DNA from 2 places in the Kluyvera intermedia genome. Region 2 is predicted to be linked to the other one. Evidence: riboswitches for the same ligand, from Rfam matches in the RefSeq annotation. Region 2 holds a riboswitch; the other holds the start of a gene.

Region 1 (7,416 bases), 510 kb from region 2:
CCAACGATGCCGCTACCGCCATTGAAGCCGCCATTAACCGCGCGCTGGAAGAAGGCGTACGGACCAGTGATTTAGCCCGCGGCAGTGCGGCAGTCAGTACCGATGAAATGGGCGATATCATTGCCCGCTATGTTGCCGAAGGGGTGTAACCATGGCGAAGACCTTATACGAAAAATTGTTTGAAGCGCACGTGGTCTATGAAGCGCCAAACGAAACGCCGCTGTTGTACATCGACCGCCATCTGGTACACGAAGTCACGTCACCACAGGCGTTTGACGGCCTGCGTGCGCACAAGCGCCCAGTGCGTCAGCCGGGTAAAACCTTCGCCACCATGGATCACAACGTCTCTACGCAGACCAAAGACATCAACGCCTCCGGCGAGATGGCGCGTATCCAGATGCAGGAGCTGATTAAGAACTGCAACGAATTCGGCGTTGAACTGTATGATCTGAACCACCCGTACCAGGGCATCGTACACGTAATGGGGCCAGAGCAAGGTGTTACCCTGCCAGGCATGACCATCGTGTGCGGCGACTCCCACACCGCCACCCACGGTGCGTTCGGCGCGCTGGCGTTCGGTATCGGCACCTCAGAAGTCGAACACGTACTGGCGACCCAGACCCTGAAACAGGGCCGCGCCAAAACGATGAAGATTGAAGTCAACGGCAAAGCAGCACCGGGCATCACTGCCAAAGATATCGTGCTGGCGATTATCGGTAAAACCGGCAGCGCGGGCGGTACCGGTCACGTGGTGGAATTCTGCGGCCAGGCGATTCGCGACCTGACCATGGAAGGCCGTATGACCCTGTGCAACATGGCAATCGAACTGGGCGCCAAAGCGGGCCTGGTCGCGCCAGATGACACTACTTTCAACTACGTTGAAGGCCGTCTGCACGCGCCAAAAGGCAAAGATTTTGACGATGCCGTCACCTACTGGAAAACCCTGAAAACTGATGACGGGGCCACCTTTGATAGCGTCATTACTCTGCAAGCAGAAGACATTGCACCGCAGGTCACTTGGGGCACCAACCCCGGTCAGGTCATTTCCGTTAATGACAACATTCCAGACCCGGCCTCCTTTAGCGATCCGGTCGAACGCGCCAGTGCCGAGAAAGCGCTGGCTTATATGGGACTGAAGCCGGGTATCCCGCTGACCGACGTCGCTATCGACAAAGTGTTTATCGGTTCTTGCACCAACTCACGCATTGAAGATTTGCGCGCGGCGGCGGAAATTGCCAAAGGCCGTAAAGTTGCTCCAGGCGTGCAGGCGTTGGTCGTGCCAGGCTCTGGCCCGGTGAAGGCGCAGGCGGAAGCGGAAGGTCTGGATAAAATCTTTATCGAAGCCGGTTTTGAATGGCGTCTGCCGGGCTGCTCTATGTGTCTGGCGATGAACAACGACCGCCTGAATCCGGGCGAGCGCTGTGCCTCCACCAGCAACCGTAACTTTGAAGGTCGTCAGGGCCGCGGTGGACGTACTCACCTGGTCAGCCCAGCAATGGCCGCTGCGGCCGCAGTAACCGGCCATTTCGCCGACATTCGTAGCATGAAATAAGGAAACCATCATGGCAGAGAAATTTACCCAACATACGGGACTGGTGGTGCCACTGGATGCCGCGAACGTCGATACCGATGCGATTATCCCAAAGCAGTTTTTACAGAAAGTGACCCGCACTGGCTTTGGCGCGCACCTGTTTAACGACTGGCGCTTCCTTGATGACAAAGGTGAACAGCCAAACCCTGAGTTCGTGCTGAACTTCCCGGAATATAAAGGCGCGTCGATTCTGCTGACACGCGAAAACTTCGGCTGTGGTTCGTCGCGTGAGCACGCGCCGTGGGCGCTGACCGACTACGGTTTTAAAGTGGTTATCGCCCCAAGCTTCGCGGATATCTTCTACGGCAACAGCTTCAACAACCAGCTGCTGCCGGTGACGTTGAGCGATGCGCAGGTTGATGAGCTGTTTGCACTGGTGCAAGCAAATCCGGGGATTAAATTCGAAGTTGATCTGGAAGCGCAGGTGGTCAAAGCCGGGGAGAAATCCTACAGCTTTAAAATCGATGATTTCCGTCGCCACTGCATGATTAACGGCCTCGACAGCATCGGTTTGACCTTGCAGCATGAAGGCGCGATTTCCGAGTACGAGAATAAGCAACCGGCGTTTATGCAGTAATTTGTTACGCCGAGCCTCCCCGGCGTCGCAGCGCTCAGCCGGGCTACCGTTTAATGTAGCCCGGACAAGGCGCGAACGCGCCGCCTCCGGGGAGGCTCAACTGCTCTATACGTCCTTCACCCGCCACGTCATCGCCAGCGTCACCACCGAAATCCCCGCAATCACCCAGTACACTGAGAAGTGGCCAAAATTCTGCGCCAGCGCTCCCTGAATAATCCCGGCTAAAATCACCCCAGTTGAGATGCTATTGGTAAACAGCGTGGTCGCCGCCCCTGCCCGTCCCGGCATCAAATCCTGGAACCACAGCATGCCAATCCCGGCGACAATACCAATAAAAACAGCGTTAAATAGCTGCAATACCAGCAACGACGTATGGCTGTGGAAGAAAATCAGGCCGATATAAAACAGCACGCCAGCGGCCACCGCCGTCACCATCATCCGCCGCTTACCAAAGCGCTTCACGTAGTAACCTGCAAGGATCATCGCCGGAATCTCCAGCCCAGCTGCCGTACCCATCAAGATCCCCGCCAGGCTATCCTGCAGGCCAAGATCGCTGCTGATCCACAATGGCATATCGATGATATACATGGTGTTGCAGGTCCACATCAGCGTGGAGGCGATAAACAGCATACGAACGTTGCTGTCCTTCCAGCCACTGATAGGAAGCTGCACGGTGTCAGCAGGCTGCTCAACTCGCGCCACCGAAGGCAGCGTCAACGCGATTAGCGCAAGGCTGATGGCAAAAATAGCCGCTGCAATCGAGAACATGGCGGTAAAGCCGTAGTTCAGCGCCAGCATAAAGGCCAGCGGCGGGCCAATAACCCACGCCAGCGATAATTGCGCACGCATCACCGAGCTGAACATCACCACTTCACGCGCTGAACTGTCAGCATACTCACGCGCCAGCGCAAACAGCTGTGGCATGGCAGCGTTAGCAATCGAGGCCAGCAGTACGCCGCAGGTAATCAGCGTTAAATAATGCCGATTAAAAGCGAACAGCAGCGCGTTACCCACCGCCATCAGACAACAGAACATAATCAGTTTACGACGATCGCCCCGGCTATCGGATCGCTTTGCCAACCCAAGACTGACGACGATCCCGGCTACCGCGTTGACGGTATAAAACAGGCCAACCCAGAACGGCTGTACGCCCACTTCCCGGCTGAGATACAGGCTTAACGTTGGTGCCTGTAGCGCCCCCGCGATCCCCATCATAAACGCCACCATCATAAAGGCAGCATAAACACCGTTGAGACGTCGTCCCATCGTCATTAACCAGAGCATGTGAAATCCTTTGTGCACGCGAGAGAATAAAAAAAGCCAGCAGATGATACCTGCTGGCAAATACTCAGTCACACATGATTAGGCGAATTAATGTTCAGAGGTCGGTTTCGTAACTTCCCACTGCATCAGATAGTTCAGCATTTCAAGCCGTTGTGCCGTTGCCAGGCGGGCCAGCCAGGAAACATGTTTGGTGGCAGAGAAATATCGCTGATAGAACTGATACATGGTGACCTCCTCGCTTCATCGAAAGCAATTATTGGCTTAATATAGGGATTAATAAATTGCTGAGTTTTTATCAGGAGTTCCCCTTTTATGTCCTCAGGTCGATTGCAACAACAGTTCATCCGCTTATGGCAGTGCTGCGAAGGAAAATCGCAGGAAACCACGCTAAATACTCTGGCCGAATTACTGAGCTGTTCACGCCGCCATATGAGGACGCTATTGAATACTATGGAAGCGCGCGGCTGGCTGACCTGGGAGGCGGAGGTCGGGCGCGGCAAGCGTTCAAAGCTTACCTTCCTCTACACCGGGCTGGCGTTGCAGCAGCAACGTGCGGAGGATCTGCTGGAGCAAGACCGGATCGATCAACTGGTTCAACTGGTCGGCGATAAAGCCGCGGTACGCCAGATGCTGGTTTCGCATTTAGGCCGCAGTTTCCGCCAGGGTCGGCATATTTTGCGCGTGCTTTACTACCGTCCGATGCACAATTTACTGCCAGGAACCGCCCTGCGGCGTTCTGAAACCCACATCGCGCGGCAAATTTTTAGCGCATTAACCCGAATCAACGAGGTAAATGGGGAACTGGAAGCCGATATTGCGCACCATTGGCAGGCAATTTCCCCATTACACTGGCGTTTTTACCTCCGCCCCGGCATTCATTTCCATCACGGCCGTGAATTGGAGATGGAGGACGTCATCGCGTCACTGCACCGCAGCATGACGCTTCCGCTGTATTCGAATATTTCGCGTATCGACTCCCCTACCGCCTGGACACTGGATGTCCACCTTACGGAACCCGATCGCTGGCTGCCGCTGTTATTAGGTCAGGTCTCAGCGATGATCCTGCCGCGCGAGTGGCAGTCACTGCCCAACTTCTCACGCATGCCGGTTGGCACCGGCCCGTACTCGGTCGCCCGTAACAATCAAAACCAGCTTAAGATCCTCGCCTTTGATGATTACTTCGGTTTCCGGGCGCTTATCGATGAGGTTAACGTCTGGGTCTTGCCGGAAATCAGCGAGGAGCCCAATGGCGGGCTGACGCTACAGGGTACCACCGAGAGCGAAAAGGCGGTCGAAAGCCGCCTTGAGGAGGGATGCTATTATTTACTGTTCGACGCCCGCAGCCCACTCGGCAACAACCCGGCAGTACGCCAGTGGCTGAGCCATATTTTTCATCCGAACAATCTTCTATACCACGCAGGCGAACAACACCAAAGCCACTGGTTCCCGGCCTATGGTCTGCTGCCGCGTTGGCACCACGCCCGCAGCCGCGCCTGTGAAAAACCGGCCGGGCTGGAATCGGTGACGCTGACCTATTATCGCGAACACATTGAACACCGAACGATTGGCCTCATTATGGAAGCCCTGCTGGCGGAGCATCAGGTCAAACTGAATATTCAGGAAGTGGAGTATGAGGAATGGCACCAGGGCGAGGTGGTCAGCGATATCTGGCTCAACAGCGCCAACTTTACGCTGCCGCTGGATTTCTCGTTATTTGCCTTTCTGTATGAAGTACCGCTTATCCGCAACTGTATTCCCATCGACTGGGAGCAGGACGCCCAGCGCTGGCGCGCCAATGCGCTCCCGCAGGCCGACTGGTGCCAACAACTTATGGAGAATCAGTCCGTTGTGCCGCTCATTCACCATTGGCTGATGTTACAGGGGCAACGCAGTATGCGCGGCGTGCGAATGAACACGTTAGGCTGGTTTGACTTTAAATCAGCCTGGTTTGCGCCACCGGATCCATAAGGCTTTTGATTTATTCACGTTATCATTACAATGTGGCGTTCTCAACGGGGTGCTAAACACAAACGCGTGTATTGGCTGAGAAAGACCCGTCGAACCTGATCCGGATAATCCCGGCGAAGGGATTTGGGGCTCACTCAAAATCCTTTGCCACCATGAATAAAGGTGCAAAGTGCTCAAAAAATTACTCCCACTGCTGGCCCTCATTGCCGTGCCAGCCTTCGCTAAACCCGTTCTCACGGTCTACACCTACGATTCCTTCGCCGCCGACTGGGGCCCTGGACCTGCGGTCAAAAAAGCGTTTGAGGTCGACTGTCACTGCGAGCTGAAATTCGTCGCGCTGGAAGATGGCGTATCGCTGCTTAACCGTCTACGTATGGAAGGCAAAAATAGCAAAGCCGACGTAGTATTGGGGCTGGATAACAATCTGCTTCAGGCTGCGACTGAGACTAAACTGTTCGCCAAAAGCAACGTTCCGGCAAGCGCCGTCAACGTGCCGGGCGGCTGGAACAACGACACCTTCGTGCCGTTCGACTACGGCTACTTCGCTTTCGTCTACGACAAAAACAAACTGAAAAACCCGCCAAAAAACCTGAAAGAACTGGTCGAAAGCGATCAGAAATGGCGGGTGATTTACCAAGATCCTCGCACCAGTACGCCGGGCTTAGGCCTGCTGCTGTGGATGCAGAAAGTCTATGGCGATAAAGCACCGGAAGCGTGGCAGAAACTGGCGGCGAAAACCGTTACCGTCACCAAGGGCTGGAGTGAAGCCTACGGTCTGTTCCTGAAAGGGGAAAGCGACCTGGTACTGAGCTACACCACCTCACCGGCGTATCACATCATCGAAGAGAAGAAAGATAACTACGCGGCGGCAGCCTTTAGCGAAGGTCATTACCTGCAGGTGGAAGTGGCAGCGAAAACCGCCGCCAGTAAACAGCCCAAACTGGCGGATCAATTCCTGAGCTTTATGGTTTCCCCAGCATTCCAGAATGCGGTGCCAACCGGTAACTGGATGTACCCCGTGACTCAGGTTGCGTTACCGGAGGGCTTTAACAACCTGGTGAAACCACAAACTGCACTGCAATTTACGCCGCAACAGGTCGCAACCGATCGTCAAAACTGGATTAACGCATGGCTCCGCGCCGCCAGCCGCTAACTCCTCACTGGCTCTTTCCGGGGCTTGCAGCCACCACGCTGATGGTGGCCGTCGCCCTGGCGGCATTTTTGTCGTTATGGCTAAACGCACCAGAAACCTCATGGTCGACGCTGCTTGCCGACAGCTATCTGTGGCACGTGGTGCGATTCTCCTTCTGGCAGGCGTTCCTTTCGGCGCTGCTGTCCGTCATTCCTGCCATTTTCCTTGCCCGCGCGCTCTACCGCCGACGCTTCCCCGGCCGCCAGCTGTTACTGCGGCTGTGTGCCATGACGCTTATTTTACCGGTGCTGGTCGCCGTATTCGGTATTCTGAGCGTTTACGGTCGTCAGGGCTGGCTGGCTCAGCTTTGTACCTGGCTCGGCTGGCAGTGGAATTTCTCACCCTACGGCCTGCAAGGCATCCTGCTGGCGCATGTGTTCTTTAATATGCCGATGGCAACCCGCCTGTTGCTGCAAGCGCTGGAGCAAATTCCCGGTGAGCAGCGCCAAATTGCGGCTCAGCTTGGCATGCGCGGCTACCCGTTTTTCCGCCTGGTAGAGTGGCCATGGCTGCGGCGTCAAATTTTACCCATCGCCACGCTTATCTTTATGCTCTGTTTCGCCAGCTTCGCCACCGTGCTATCACTGGGCGGCGGGCCGTCGGCCACCACCATCGAGCTGGCTATCTACCAGGCGCTGAACTTTGATTACGACCCCGCGCGGGCAGCGATGCTGGCGATCATTCAAATGGCCTGCTGTCTGTCGCTGGTGTTATTAAGCCAGCGCCTGAGCCGAGCGATTGCGATTGGCAACACGCAGGTTCACGGCTGGCGTGACCCTGACGATCGCTGGCACAGCCGAATCG
Region 2 (7,416 bases):
TGTGGGTGGTGATATCGAGACGTGTTGCAACGCTGGCAACAGAATAACCGCGATCAACAACCTGTTTGACTGCTTCAGTTTTAAACTCTTCGGGATAACGCTTACCGCTCATGGGCACCTCTCTTTAAGCCATCTTAAATGACTCTGAGGTGTCTGTTAAACCCGTGGCGATTCAAGGGTGGATTCCAGTGCAGCTTTAGCCTGGGTTTTAGACAGTTCAGCCTTGTCCGCAATTACATCAATCAGTTGAGTCTTGTTCATAAGTTATCCTTACAATGTGTTTATCGCTTGCTAAGCATCGAGTGCGACGGAAATGCCAAAAAAGCACCCACCTGCATACACGCACCGATAGCCACTTTTTTTCGCCCTCCAAATGTAGACCAGACGGGGGGCAGATGTGAAGCCTTCAGGCGTGACAATTCAGGCGGTAAATCACGTTTTATTGTCTCATTGCTGAAAATTTATACCAATATTGCTCTCACCGGCTTCCCGGAGGTCTGCACGCAGTCCTTTAATCAGTTCAAGGTCCCGTTCTTCACACTCGGCTAAAAGACGGAAAATCTCCCACTGAATGTCCCATTCTTGCTCGACGGCAGGGTTCAATCTCAGCTCTTCATCGGTCATTTCTTGACCTGCCTGAGTCATTTCCAACATCGCTACAGTGGTAATGGAACACTTACTGACTTCGATAGCGTGCTCGAGCGTTTCGCCACTCAAACGAGAATGAATTAATTCACTCAACGCGACGCAAGCATCGATTGCCGGATAGACGCCGTACAAATCATAGTCGTCGGCTACCGGAATCGCCTCTTCAAACTTTTCCAGCTGGCTGTCGAAATTGATTTTGGCATCTTTGACCGTTAACGATTCCCAAACCAAATCGAGAATGCGGCGATAAATTTGTCCATCACCAAATTCCGTCTGCTTACAAAACATGGCGTAGTTCGGGTACATGCGTTCGCACAGGCAAGCCATAAAAGTGACGTGCTGCCAGCTTTCCAGCTTCTCCAGACGCAGATGAATCGGATTTTGTAACATGATGAGTTCTCAAATACGGAAATTAACCGCAGTTTACCCGATATGGGGCGCTTTTGCTGCAAGGCGCGTAAAAGCCGGTCGCCCTGATGCCACGGCATCTGCCCAGCGGGTGGGTTCAGGCAGGCGATAACCGTTCATACAGCGCTGTACCCATGTCAGGGCGCTATCCAGACTTACCCGATGTCCCGTCGAAATAAATAACGGGTTACAACGTACTTTGCTGCGCCAGACCCATGCTAATTGCTCACCTTTGTCCAGCAACGGTGCCAATGCGCCGGGCTCTGCGGCAAGCGGCTCAAATTTGCCACAGAGCCGCTTTTTCGCCACACCAATCGTTGGGACGTCCACCAGCAGACCAAAATGGCTGGCAACACCAAGCCGACGGGGGTGGGAAATACCGTGACCATCAACAAACAGCAGGTCGGGCTTATGCGATAGCTGCTGCCATGCCGCCATCAGCGCAGGGGTTTCACGAAAAGAGAGGAAGCCGGGAATGTACGGCATGGTGGTGGCGACACGCGCCACCTGATACTCGACCAACTCCAGCGAAGGATACGATAACAACACCATCGCCGCTCGCGTCACTTCACCGCCCTGCTCGAAACCGACATCCGCCCCGCCGATCAGATCCGGCGGATCGTTATCAAGGCGATCCTCAAGGATCACCGAGGAGGCCAGTTCAAGCTGCTGCGCGCGTAGTGCCGCGAGGTCCATATTCATTCCTTAGCGATGATATTGCGCCGACAGACGGTGTACAGCCTCCACAAAGACGCCCGCATGTTCCGGCGGCACATCCTGATGGATACCGTGACCGAGGTTAAAGACATGCCCTTCGCCCTGGCCGAAGCCTGCAAGAATCGTCGAGACTTCCTCTTCGATACGCGGTGCCGGTGCGTACAGCATGGACGGGTCCATGTTGCCCTGCAACGCAACCTTGTGGCCGACACGACGGCGCGCATCGGCGATATCAACAGTCCAGTCGAGGCCCAACGCATCACAGCCGGTTTCCGCCATCGCCTCCAGCCACTGTCCGCCACCTTTGGTGAACAGCGTGACCGGCACGCGACGACCCTCGTTTTCACGCAACAGGCCATCGACAATTTTGTGCATGTAGTACAAAGAGAACTGCTGGTAATCGCGACCAGTCAGCACGCCGCCCCAGGTGTCGAAAATCATCACCGACTGTGCGCCCGCTTTAATCTGCGCGTTGAGGTACAGCGTGACGCTCTGCGCCAGCTTATCGAGCAGCAGATGCAGCGATTTCGGATCGGCATACATCATCTTTTTAATGACGGTAAAGGCTTTGCTGCTGCCACCTTCAACCATATAGGTCGCCAGCGTCCACGGGCTACCGGAGAAGCCAATCAGCGGCACTTCACCTTTCAGTTCACGGCGGATGGTACGCACCGCGTTCATGACATAGCCCAGTTCGCCTTCCGGGTCTGGAATTGGCAGTTTTTCAACGTCAGCTTTACTGGTGATTGGCGAGGTAAAGCGCGGGCCTTCCCCGGTTTCAAAATAGAGTCCCAGCCCCATGGCATCCGGAATAGTCAGGATATCGGAGAAGAGGATCGCCGCATCAAGCGGGTAGCGGCGCAGCGGCTGCAGCGTGACCTCACAGGCCAGCTCCGCATTTTTACACAGCGACATAAAGTCGCCCGCCTGAGCCCGGGTAGCCTTATACTCTGGCAAATAACGGCCAGCCTGACGCATCATCCATACCGGAGTGACATCAACGGGTTGGCGCAACAGCGCACGCAGATAACGATCGTTCTTCAGTTCGGTCATTTTACATTCCTTTAGCGTTGATGCGCCCAGTGTAACATGTCACTCATACTCGGCCCGACACATTGCCACGGTATCTTCTATCAGACGGCGTGCCACAGTACCCGGTGGCGGAAGCAGCGGTAAATCGTCATAGCGATACCAGTTTGCCGTCAACAGTTCTTTCGGGTCGATAACAATCTCACCGCTATCGTATTCCGCCATATAGGCAGTCATCAGCGATTGTGGGAACGGCCATGGCTGTGAAGTGACGTAGCGTAGGTTCTTCACCTTGATACCACTCTCTTCCATGACCTCACGCGCCACAGCCTGTTCCAGCGTTTCACCCACTTCGACAAAACCTGCCAGCACGGTATGTACACCGTTACGGTGGCGAACATGCTGAGCCAGCAAAATAGAATCATCACGCCGAATCGCAACAATAATGCACGGCGCAATTTGCGGATAGTAGCGTTCGCGGCAGTGGCTACAGAGCATCGCCCATTCGGTTTTGCTCGGATGCATGGTGTGACCGCAGTAACCGCAGAATTTGTGTGAGCGGTAAAACTCTGTCAGTTGTACGCCACGCCCAGCAAGCTGGAACAGCCCCACATCCTGATCGAGCACTTGCCGTACCGATCCCATATCGTGACGACGGTGTTGCTGTACTAGCCAGACCGGCAGGCCTTCCCATTCACCAATTTGCTGTGCGGGTAGCCCCACAAGATCGAAATTTACCGCTTCGCCGCAGGGCAATTCCCCACCGGGCAGCCATAATTTTTGTTCGTGGCTGACGATCCACCAACCGCGATCCCATTTTTCAATTATACGATCCATATCTCTTGCGCAACCTTTGCTTCACAGGCATGTTGTTAACATTATTATTACATAACGACGTGAGCAGATTTTAACCTTACCGATGCGGGGTCAACCTATGTTAAACCAGTTAGAAAGTCTAAAAGAGCGTATTCATGGACACCACAAACTGGTCGACCGCTGGCTGAATATTCGTAAGCACCTGCTCGTGGCGTACTACGATTTGGTTGGCCTTAAGCCTGGCAAAGAATCGTTTATGCGGCTAAATGAAAAAGCGCTCGATAACTTTTGCCAGCGACTGGTCGACTACCTGTCTGCCGGTCATTTCAGTATTTATGAACGCATTATCCATAAAATGGAAGGCGAGAGTCCGCTTTTAAACGCCACCAAAATCTGGCCGCAGCTAGATGCTAATACCCAACAGATTATGGATTTCTATGATTCGACGCTGGAAAACGCCATCGACCAGGATAACGTGAATGAATTTCAGCAGGCGCTTTCTGATATCGGTGAAGCGCTTGAGGCACGTTTCCGGCTGGAAGATCAGCTGATCATGCTGGCCTTTAAGACGCTTAACGAAGGCGAATTCAAACGCCCGGCTTGAGATTTGCTGTATTAACGCGTAGTTTACAATCATTACCTCTGGTTATCAGAGGTTGCTTCTTGTCGGAGTGCCCAGTGCGCAAGCACGGGCTGAGACCGTTAATTCGGGATCCGCGGAACCTGATCAGGTTAAGACCTGCGAAGGGAACAAGAGTTAATCTTCAGTTGCATCGCCCATGGGCGATCTTCCCTCTTGCTTCATCCGTCGTCTGACAAGCCATCTCCTTACTTTTTCTGGAATGAGCTATGTCTGTCACAACTAAACCATCCCGCCGCGAACAGCGCGCCCAAGCCCAACACTTTATCGACACCCTGGAAGGGACCGCCTTTCCTAACTCAAAACGTATTTATATCACCGGCTCACAGCCGGATATCCGTATTCCGATGCGCGAAATCCAACTCAGCCCAACGCTCATTGGCGGCAGCAAAGATACCCCACAGTTCGAAGAGAACGAAGCCGTGCCGGTTTATGACACCTCTGGCCCGTATGGCGATCCTGATGTGGCGATTAACGTCCAGCAGGGTCTGGCAAAACTGCGCCAGCCATGGATTACCGCGCGTAACGATAGTGAAGAGTTAGATGACCGTAGCTCGGCCTACACCAAAGAGCGTCTGGCCGATGATGGCCTTGATGAACTGCGTTTTACCGGGTTACTCACGCCAAAACGTGCCAAATCTGGACACTGCGTCACCCAATTGCACTATGCCCGCCAGGGAATTGTCACCCCAGAGATGGAGTTTATCGCCGTACGCGAAAACATGGGTCGTGAGCGTATTCGCAGCGAAGTGTTACGCCACCAGCATCCGGGGATGAGCTTTGGCGCCAGCCTGCCGGAAAATATCACGCCAGAATTCGTGCGTGATGAAGTCGCCGCCGGACGCGCCATCATCCCCGCCAACATCAACCACCCGGAATCGGAACCGATGATCATCGGACGTAACTTCCTGGTGAAGGTCAACGCCAACATCGGCAACTCCGCAGTCACCTCCTCCATCGAAGAAGAAGTGGAAAAACTGGTGTGGTCCACCCGCTGGGGCGCGGATACGGTGATGGATCTGTCCACCGGTCGCTATATTCACGAAACCCGCGAATGGATCCTGCGAAACAGCCCGGTGCCGATCGGTACCGTACCGATCTACCAGGCGCTGGAGAAGGTCAACGGGATCGCCGAAGATCTCACCTGGGAAGCGTTCCGCGACACGCTGCTGGAGCAGGCCGAGCAGGGCGTCGACTATTTTACTATCCACGCGGGTGTGCTGCTGCGCTATGTGCCGATGACCGCTAAACGCCTGACCGGAATTGTCTCGCGCGGCGGTTCCATCATGGCGAAATGGTGCCTCTCCCATCACAAAGAAAACTTCTTGTTCGAGCACTTCCGCGAAATCTGTGAAATCTGTGCCGCCTATGACGTTTCCCTATCATTGGGCGACGGCCTGCGTCCAGGCTCTATTCAGGATGCCAACGATGAAGCCCAGTTCTCTGAGCTGCATACGCTGGGCGATCTGACCAAAATTGCCTGGGAATATGACGTGCAGGTGATGATTGAAGGCCCGGGCCACGTGCCGATGCAGATGATTAAGCGCAACATGACCGAAGAGCTGGAGCACTGCCACGAAGCGCCGTTCTACACCTTAGGGCCGTTGACCACCGATATTGCGCCGGGTTATGACCACTTCACCTCCGGCATTGGTGCGGCGATGATTGGCTGGTTCGGATGCGCGATGCTGTGCTACGTGACGCCAAAAGAGCACCTCGGCCTGCCGAACAAAGAAGATGTGAAACAGGGGCTGATTACCTACAAGATCGCCGCGCACGCCGCCGATTTAGCCAAAGGCCATCCGGGCGCGCAGATCCGCGACAACGCCATGTCAAAAGCGCGCTTTGAATTCCGCTGGGAAGACCAGTTTAACCTGGCACTCGACCCATTCACCGCCCGCGCTTATCACGATGAAACTCTGCCGCAAGAGTCCGGTAAAGTTGCCCACTTCTGCTCAATGTGTGGGCCAAAATTCTGCTCGATGAAAATCAGCCAGGAAGTGCGCGACTACGCTGCCGCACAAACCATTGAAGTGGGGATGGCGGATATGTCGGAGAACTTCCGCGCCAAAGGCGGTGAAATCTACCTGAAAAAGGAGGAAGCCTGATGTATCAGCCTGAATTCCCAACGGTACCTTTTCGCTTAGGGTTATATCCGGTCGTTGACAGCGTGCTGTGGATTGAACGCCTGCTGTCGGTGGGCGTGCGCACGATTCAGCTACGCATCAAAGATATGCGTGATGAGGATGTTGAAGCCGACGTGATTGCCGCCATTGAACTGGGGCGTCGCTATGACGCCCGCCTGTTTATCAATGACTACTGGCAACTGGCGATTAAGCATAGCGCTTACGGCGTACATCTTGGTCAGGAAGACCTTGAAACCACCGACCTGAAGGCCATTCAGGCGGCTGGATTACGCCTTGGGGTTTCCACCCACGATGATATGGAGATCGATGTCGCACTCACCGCTCGCCCCTCTTATATCGCCCTGGGGCACGTCTTCCCGACACAAACCAAGCAGATGCCTTCATCACCCCAGGGGCTGACGCAACTGGCAAGCCATATTGAACGACTCGCCGACTACCCTACCGTCGCTATTGGCGGCATCAGCCTTGCGCGGGCACCGGCTGTGCTGGCGACCGGCGTGGGCAGCATTGCGGTGGTCAGCGCCATCACGCAGGCCGCTGACTGGCGCGATGCCACATCACAACTGCTAACTATCGCGGGAGCGGGCGATGAATGATCGTGATTTTATGCGCTACAGTCGCCAGATTTTACTGGGTGATATCGCGATAGAAGGACAGCAAAAGTTGCTTGGCAGCCACGTGCTGATTGTCGGTTTGGGTGGATTAGGATCCCCAGCCGCGCTGTATCTGGCAGGCGCCGGGGTGGGCACGTTAACACTCGCCGACGATGACGATGTGCATCTGAGTAACCTACAGCGGCAAATCCTTTTCACGACCGATGACGTCGCCCGACCGAAATCTCAGGTCACCCGGCAGCGGCTATCCCGGCTTAACCCGGATATTGAACTGGTCGCGCTTGGGCAGCGTCTAGCGGGAGATGCTCTTAGGCATTCCGTAGCACGTGCCGATGTCGTCCTCGACTGTACCGACAACATGGCAACGCGCCAGGCGATTAACGCCGCCTGTGTGGCA

The links. A riboswitch is a leader RNA that binds a small molecule or an ion and turns the genes downstream of it on or off. The one in region 2 is predicted to bind thiamine pyrophosphate.
Region 1: linked by a shared signal. The riboswitch ahead of thiB (thiamine ABC transporter substrate binding subunit) and the one ahead of thiC (phosphomethylpyrimidine synthase ThiC) in region 2 are both predicted to bind thiamine pyrophosphate.

The regions. Positions count from the first base shown of each region.
Region 1 covers NZ_CP139986.1:3,928,766-3,936,181, forward strand. Annotated here, with positions in the region: gene leuB (3-isopropylmalate dehydrogenase) at 1-149, shown strand, start outside; gene leuC (3-isopropylmalate dehydratase large subunit) at 152-1,552, shown strand; gene leuD (3-isopropylmalate dehydratase small subunit) at 1,563-2,168, shown strand; gene U0026_RS18980 (sugar efflux transporter) at 2,274-3,452, opposite strand; gene sgrT (glucose uptake inhibitor SgrT) at 3,540-3,677, opposite strand; gene sgrR (HTH-type transcriptional regulator SgrR) at 3,765-5,420, shown strand; TPP riboswitch at 5,456-5,560, shown strand; gene thiB (thiamine ABC transporter substrate binding subunit) at 5,590-6,573, shown strand; gene thiP (thiamine/thiamine pyrophosphate ABC transporter permease ThiP) at 6,549-7,416, shown strand, end outside.
Region 2 covers NZ_CP139986.1:4,443,738-4,451,153, forward strand. Annotated here, with positions in the region: one part of gene U0026_RS21355 (IS3 family transposase) at 1-112, opposite strand, end outside; partial or broken gene U0026_RS21360 (HU family DNA-binding protein) at 175-261, opposite strand; gene U0026_RS21365 (YjaG family protein) at 448-1,038, opposite strand; gene nfi (deoxyribonuclease V) at 1,072-1,752, opposite strand; gene hemE (uroporphyrinogen decarboxylase) at 1,762-2,826, opposite strand; gene nudC (NAD(+) diphosphatase) at 2,866-3,639, opposite strand; gene U0026_RS21385 (Rsd/AlgQ family anti-sigma factor) at 3,737-4,222, shown strand; TPP riboswitch at 4,276-4,385, shown strand; gene thiC (phosphomethylpyrimidine synthase ThiC) at 4,468-6,366, shown strand; gene thiE (thiamine phosphate synthase) at 6,366-7,001, shown strand; gene U0026_RS21400 (HesA/MoeB/ThiF family protein) at 6,994-7,416, shown strand, end outside.